One region of the Streptomyces sp. NPDC051041 genome, then DNA from elsewhere that is predicted to be linked to it. Evidence: riboswitches for the same ligand, from Rfam matches in the RefSeq annotation. Region 1 holds a riboswitch; the other holds the start of a gene.
The links. Region 1 has a riboswitch for glycine ahead of gcvP (aminomethyl-transferring glycine dehydrogenase). Riboswitches for the same ligand answer to the same signal wherever they lie in the genome.
Positions count from the first base shown of each region.

Region 1 (3,400 bases):
GCCTGCGGGGAAAAGCCGTCGTCGTGGGCGGGCTCGGGCCGCGCGGGGTGGTGGCCACGGCCTCGTACGAGGCGCGGGTCTTCGGGGTGCACTCGGCGATGCCCATGGCGCTGGCCCGGCGGCGCGCGCCGAACGCCGCGTATCTCGTGCCCCGCTTCGGGTTCTACCGGTCGATCAGCGAGCAGGTGATGAGGCTGCTGCGGGCGTTGTCGCCCCTGGTGGAACCGCTCAGCCTGGACGAGGCGTTCGTGGACCTGGAGGCCGGCGGTGCGGCCCGGGACGCGGAGTCGGCGCGGCTGGTCGGGGCGAGGCTGCGCGCGGACATCCGGGCCGTCACGGGGCTCACGGGGTCGGTGGGCCTGGCCGCCTCCAAGATGCTCGCCAAGATCGCCTCGGAACAGGCCAAGCCGGACGGGCTGGTGCTGATCGAGCCGGGGACCGAGCAGGCCCTGCTCGGGCCGATGCCGGTGCGGACGCTGCCCGGCGTGGGGCCGGCGACCGGTGACCATCTGCGGCGGGCCGGGATCCACACGGTCGGGGAGCTCGCCGAGGCGGGCGAGGACGAACTCGTACGGCTGCTGGGAAAGGCCCACGGCCACGCGCTGTACGCGATGGCGCTGGCCCGGGACGAGCGGCCCGTGGTGGCCGAGCGGGAGGCCAAGTCGGTGTCGGTCGAGGACACGTACGACGTGGACATCCACGACCGGACACGGATCGGGCTGGAGGTGCGGCGGCTGGCCGACCGGTGTGTGCGGCGGCTGCGCGAGGCGGGGCTGTCCGGGCGGACCATCGTGCTGAAGGTGCGGCGGTACGACTTCTCCACGCTGACCCGGTCGGAGACCCTGCGCGGGCCCACGGACGACCCGGCGGTGGTGCGGGAGGCGGCGGCGCGGCTGCTGGACTCGGTGGACACGACGGGCGGCGTACGGCTGCTCGGGGTCGGTGTCAGCGGCCTCGCCGACTACACGCAGGAGGATCTGTTCGCGCAGGCGGCGGGCGAGCGGGCGGACGGTCCGGCCGAGGAGCCGCGGGACGCGCCGCGCGCGGGCTCGCCGACCGGGGAGGCAGCGGCACCCGCCGAGCGGCGGTGGCCGGCGGGGCACGACGTGCGGCACGCCGAGTACGGGCACGGATGGGTGCAGGGCAGCGGCCTGGGGCGGGTCACCGTACGGTTCGAGACCCCCCGCTCGGAGCCCGGGCGGGTGCGGACGTTCCGGGTCGACGACCCGGATCTGGAACCGGCGGAACCGCTGCCGTTGGTGCCGTGCGGACCCGGGGACGCCGGCCCCTCGGGCACGGACACCGGGACGGCGGAAGCGACGTGCGCGGCGCCGGGTCAGCGGGCCTGGTCGGGGAGGGGATGAGGGCCTGTCGGTGGACGGTCGACCGGCGCAAGGGACCCGGGAGGCTCCGGGGCCCGCGCGTCCGGCCGCTCCCGGACCGGCCGCTCCCGGACCAACCGCTCGCCGGGGGCCTGCGCGCGGCGGGGCCCTTCTCAGCTCTCCTCCGTGCCCGCCAGTCCGCCGAGGGCGCGGCCGGGGAGCGAGGGGGGAGGGGCCACGTCGAGACCGTAGTGGTGGTAGAGCTGGAGTTCCTGCTCCGGTGACAGGTGGCGGCCGACGCCGAAGTCGGGGGCGTCCTTGATCAGGGCCCGGTCGAAGGGCACGTGCAGGGCGCCGTCGATCAGCTCGCTGGGCTCCAGGGGGACGAAGGCGTCCCGGCTGAACAGGCCGGTGCGTATGGCCGCCCATTCGGGCACGCCGGTGGCGTCGTCGAGGTAGATCTCGTCGATGGTGCCGATCTTGTCGCCGTTGCGGTCGAACGCCTTGCGGCCGATCAGGTTGCGCGGATCGACGTCGGTCTGCACGGGCCCTCCAGGTGGTCGCAATCATTCGTAAGCACTACGAAAGAGCACTTTCCGGGTGGCGGCCACTCGAAGGTCGGGGCATCGGCCTCGCTGGTACGCTGACAGCGGCTGCTGACCCCGTGCGGGAGAGTCCTCCAAGCGTCACCGGAGGCGCCGAAGGAGCAAATCCTCCCCGGAATCTCTCAGGCCCACGTACCGCACGGACGAGGCCACTCTGGAAAGCAGAGCGGGTGTCGACGGCTTCCGCTCTCACCGACGGTGAAAACCGGGGCCCACGGGCGGCCCGGTGAAGCTCTCAGGTCGAGATGACAGAGGGGGAGGCCGTCCGGGCACCCGCGCCGTGGTGCCCTCGAAGGTCGCGTCAGACCAGGAGGCCTCCGCAATGACCGCCCAGCGCATTCCGCTCTCCGAACTCGAACGGGGAATCCCCTTCGAACAGCGCCACATCGGCCCCGACCACGAGGCCCGGGCCAAGATGCTCGCGCAGGTCGGCTACGGCTCGCTCGACGAACTGACCGCCGCCGCGGTGCCGGATGTGATCAAGAACGTCGGCGCGCTCGACCTGCCGGGCGCGCGCAGCGAGGCCGAGGTGCTGGCCGAGCTGCGGTCGCTGGCCGACCGCAACCAGGTCCTGGACTCGATGATCGGGCTCGGCTACTACGGGACGTTCACCCCGCCCGTGATCCTGCGCAACGTCATGGAGAACCCGGCCTGGTACACCGCGTACACGCCGTACCAGCCGGAGATATCGCAGGGCCGGCTCGAAGCGCTGCTGAACTTCCAGACCATGGTCGCCGACCTCACCGGACTGCCGACCTCCGGGGCCTCGCTGCTGGACGAGGGCACCGCCGCGGCCGAGGCCATGGCGCTGATGCGGCGCATGGGCAAGAACAAGAAGGGCCTGCTCCTGGTCGACGCGGACGCGCTGCCGCAGACCATCGCCGTGCTCCGGACCCGCGCCGAGCCGACCGGCGTCGAGGTCGTCGTCGCCGACCTGAGCGAGGGCATCCCGGCCGAGGTCGCCGAGCGGGAGATCAACGGCGTGCTGATCCAGTACCCGGGCGCCTCCGGGGCCGTACGGGACATCAGGCCGGTCGTCGACCGGGCGCACGAGCTCGGGGCGCTGGTCACCGTGGCGGCCGACCTGCTCGCGCTGACCCTGCTGAAGTCGCCGGGCGAGCTGGGGGCGGACATCGCGGTCGGCACCACGCAGCGCTTCGGCGTGCCGATGGGCTTCGGCGGGCCGCACGCCGGCTACATGGCGGTGCGCGAGAGCTTCGCGCGCAGCCTGCCCGGGCGGCTCGTGGGCGTCTCCGTGGACGCCGACGGGCACCGGGCCTACCGGCTCGCCCTGCAGACGCGTGAGCAGCACATCCGGCGGGAGAAGGCCACCAGCAACATCTGCACCGCGCAGGTGCTGCTCGCCGTGATGGCCGGGATGTACGCCGTCTACCACGGGCCCGACGGGCTGAGGGGCATCGCGCGGCGCACCCACCGGTACGCCGCGATCCTCGCCGAGGGGCTGCGGGCCGG
Region 1 covers NZ_JBITFM010000029.1:9,287-12,686, forward strand. Annotated here, with positions in the region: gene ACIBAI_RS28050 (DNA polymerase IV) at 1-1,364, shown strand, start outside; gene ACIBAI_RS28055 (PRC-barrel domain-containing protein) at 1,496-1,867, opposite strand; glycine riboswitch at 1,980-2,075, shown strand; gene gcvP (aminomethyl-transferring glycine dehydrogenase) at 2,250-3,400, shown strand, end outside.

Region 2 (3,400 bases), on a different contig from region 1:
TGGCGCAGCATGTGCTCGACCTGCCCGGTCGCGGCGGTGCCGCTCGCGCTCACCTCTTACCGCCCCTTCGCGAAACGTGCCTGTGGACGTCCAGCTTAAGCCCGGCCGGGAGCCGGGGACTTGCCGTGGCCGGGCGTGCGGTCCCCGCGCCCCTTTGGCGGCTCACCGGGCCCGCGTGTAGAAGGGCCGCACCCGCTCGCGCAGCCAGTCGGCCACCGGGTCCTGGGCGATGTCCATGAGGATCAGGTTGACCTGCCACCGGACCGGCACCCGGCCCAGGGCGCGGCCGAGCGCGTCCAGGGGGCGCTCCCGCAGGTCGCCCTGCCAGTCGGAGAGCTCCACGCCCACGAACATCACCGGATCGGCGGTCTCGATCGCGGCCAGGCAGCGGCGGGCGGTCAGCACCACGCCGGCCCCGTCGAACTCGGCGGAGGCGGCGGAGAGGAAGTCCACCGGGTCGTCCTGCCAGTCGGGCTCGAACAGCCGGACCCGGCCACCGCTCGCCGGGCCCTCCAGCGGGCCGCGGCCGGCCCGGCACAGCTCCGCCACGGCGGGCGGCGGCAGCGGCACGCCGACGACGCCGTCCGGGTTGACGGCGATGCCGGCCTGCGGGGGCAGGCCGCGGGCGAACTCCACGGCCGGGGCGATGGTGTACGCCATGTGGGCGCCGACGACCTGGCGGAACTGCTCCTCGGAGCTGAAGACCGGCACGTACGCCTGGCCCTCGATCTCCAGCGCCGGCAGGTCGAGGGGGCCGCTGTGCGGGCCGCCGCCGTTGGGCAGCGGAACCCACACGAAGCTCCGGCCCAGCACCTCGATGATCCGGCCGCCCGCCGCCGGGCCGGCGCCGAGGGAGGCCGACAGCACCTCCTCCAGCTCGTTGCCGGGCCATCCCCCGTGCGGGTGAGGGTGCGCCTGCGCCGGGAAGTCCGCGGAGAAGCCCGCCGGGAAGTCCATCTGCCACCGCCTGCCTGGAACCACTGCTGGGGCTGAAAAGGCTACCCGTGCGGCCGCGCGGCCGGCTCAGCCCGTGAACCCGATGCGGCGCAGCGTGTCCGCCGCGTCCCGGTCGGCGAGAATGGCCGAGGCGCAGCCGGCGGGCAGCCGGCCCTCCTGGGCGGCGCGCAGCAGTCGGGCGGTGGCCGTGCGGTGACGCCGGAACGCGTACCGCGACACGCCGCGGCCGCGGTCGCGCTGGCCGGCCAGCGCCTGCTCGGGCGTGACGTCGAGCAGCAGCAGGTGCAGCGCGCCGCCCCGGCGCCGGGCCGCGCGGGCCAGCCAGCCGCGCACCCAGGCCTGCGTACCGCAGTCGTGGACGACGACGCCCTCGCCGGAGCGCAGCGCCCGGCGCAGTCCGGCGTAGTGGGCGAGGCGGACCAGGGGGCGGTAGACCGCGTACGGCAGGAAGCGGGGCATGCGGCGCTCCCAGCGGTCGCGGGTGTCCTGGGAGTCGACGCGCGGGCCGCGCACCGTGCGCCGCATCAGCGTCGACTTGCCGCTGCCGGGCAGACCGGTGACCGCGACGATGTCGCGGGGCCCGAACAGCAGGGCGTGCGGGCTGCGGCCGGCGCGGTCGCGCAGATCGCGGACGACGGGTGCCGGCGACGGGCCGCACGCCTCCCCGGCCAGGGCGGCGTGCCGCCCGGCCCGCACGCTGCCCGAGATGGTGGCGTACGCCGTGGTCCTGTTCACCGTGATCGTCCTCCCCTGGGGCCGGGTACGGAGTCCCCATCCCCGCCGAGTGTAAAGAGAAGGTAATGCCGGATGTCTCGCGTTTTCGTGCGTTTCCCGCAACAAGCCTGCTACAGGGTGCTGTGTCCGCCCGCGGACACGGCGCGCCCCCTGGGAAAGGTCCCCCTGCCGTGCCGGTCCGATGCGTGCAATGATGTGCGCGCCAACTGCATACCGGCCGTTTGAATCCGCGCGGGAGAGTTCCCGGCACCGCGAATGCCGGGGCGCCGAAGGAGCAAGTCCCTCCCTTGAATCTCTCAGGCCCCGTTACCGCGCGGGCGAGGCACATCTGAAAAGCGGGCCGCCGCGGCGGCCCCACCCAAGGTGCAAGCCAGGACCCCGCGGGGTCAGGGCGAACCTCTCAGGTTCCGATGACAGATGGGGAGGACCTTTCCTCGCCCTTTCCCGCGCCCGGCGCCGCCCGCGCGCGGGGGCCCATCGCCCTGGGAGACGACCGTCCGATGAGCAGTACCGAATCCCCCCGCCGTACCGCGCTCGACGCCGTGCACCGCGAGCTCGGCGCGACGATGACCGACTTCGCCGGCTGGGACATGCCCCTGCGCTACGGCTCCGAGCGCGACGAGCACCAGGCCGTGCGCACCCGGGCCGGCCTGTTCGACCTGTCCCACATGGGCGAGATCACCGTCACCGGCCCGCAGGCGGCCGCGCTGCTGGACTACGCCCTGGTGGGCGACCTCGGGGGCGTCGGGGCCGGCCGCGCCCGCTACACCATGATCTGCCAGGAGGACGGCGGCATCATCGACGACCTGATCGTCTACCGGCGGGCCGAGGCGGAGTACCTGGTCGTCGCCAACGCCGCCAACGCCCAGGTGGTGCTGGACGCGCTCACGGAGCGTTCGGCCGGCTTCGACGCCGAGGTGCGCGACGACCGCGACGCCTACGCGCTGATCGCCGTGCAGGGCCCCGAGTCCCCGGGGATCCTCAAGGCCCTCACCGACGCCGACCTCGACGGCCTGAAGTACTACGCCGGCCTGCCGGGCACCGTCGCCGGCGTCCCGGCGCTGATCGCGCGCACCGGCTACACCGGCGAGGACGGCTTCGAGCTGTTCGTGGGCCCGGAGCACGCCGTGCGGCTGTGGCGGGCGCTGACCGAGGCGGGCGCGGGCGCCGGACTCGTGCCCTGCGGGCTGTCCTGCCGGGACACCCTGCGCCTGGAGGCGGGCATGCCGCTGTACGGGCACGAGCTGACCGCCTCGCTGACGCCCTTCGACGCCGGGCTCGGCCGGGTGGTGAAGTTCGGCAAGGAGGGCGACTTCGTGGGGCGGGCGGCGCTGGAGCGGGCCGCCGCCCGCTCCCGGGAGAACCCCCCGCGCGTCCTGGTCGGCCTGGTCGCCGAGGGCCGCCGCGTCCCGCGCGCCGGGTACCCGGTGGTCGCCGGCGGCGAGGTGATCGGCGAGGTCACCTCGGGCGCCCCCTCCCCCACCCTCGGCAGGCCGATCGCGATGGCCTACGTCGACGCGGCGCACGCGGTCCCCGGCACGCCCGGCGTCGGCGTGGACATCCGGGGCACCCACGAGCCGTACGAGGTCGTGGCGCTGCCGTTCTACAAGCGGCGCGCGTGACGCGCCGGTGACACCGCCGTAAGCGCCCGGGACACCGTCCCGGAGGTGATGTCGGGCACATCGTGCCTGTTCACGTGCGCTTTTTG
Region 2 covers NZ_JBITFM010000020.1:97,982-101,381, forward strand. Annotated here, with positions in the region: gene ACIBAI_RS25255 (enhanced serine sensitivity protein SseB C-terminal domain-containing protein) at 1-53, opposite strand, end outside; gene ACIBAI_RS25260 (enhanced serine sensitivity protein SseB) at 163-957, opposite strand; gene ACIBAI_RS25265 (AAA family ATPase) at 1,024-1,692, opposite strand; glycine riboswitch at 1,915-2,014, shown strand; gene gcvT (glycine cleavage system aminomethyltransferase GcvT) at 2,193-3,314, shown strand.
Region 2: linked by a shared signal. The riboswitch ahead of gcvT (glycine cleavage system aminomethyltransferase GcvT) and the one ahead of gcvP (aminomethyl-transferring glycine dehydrogenase) in region 1 are both predicted to bind glycine.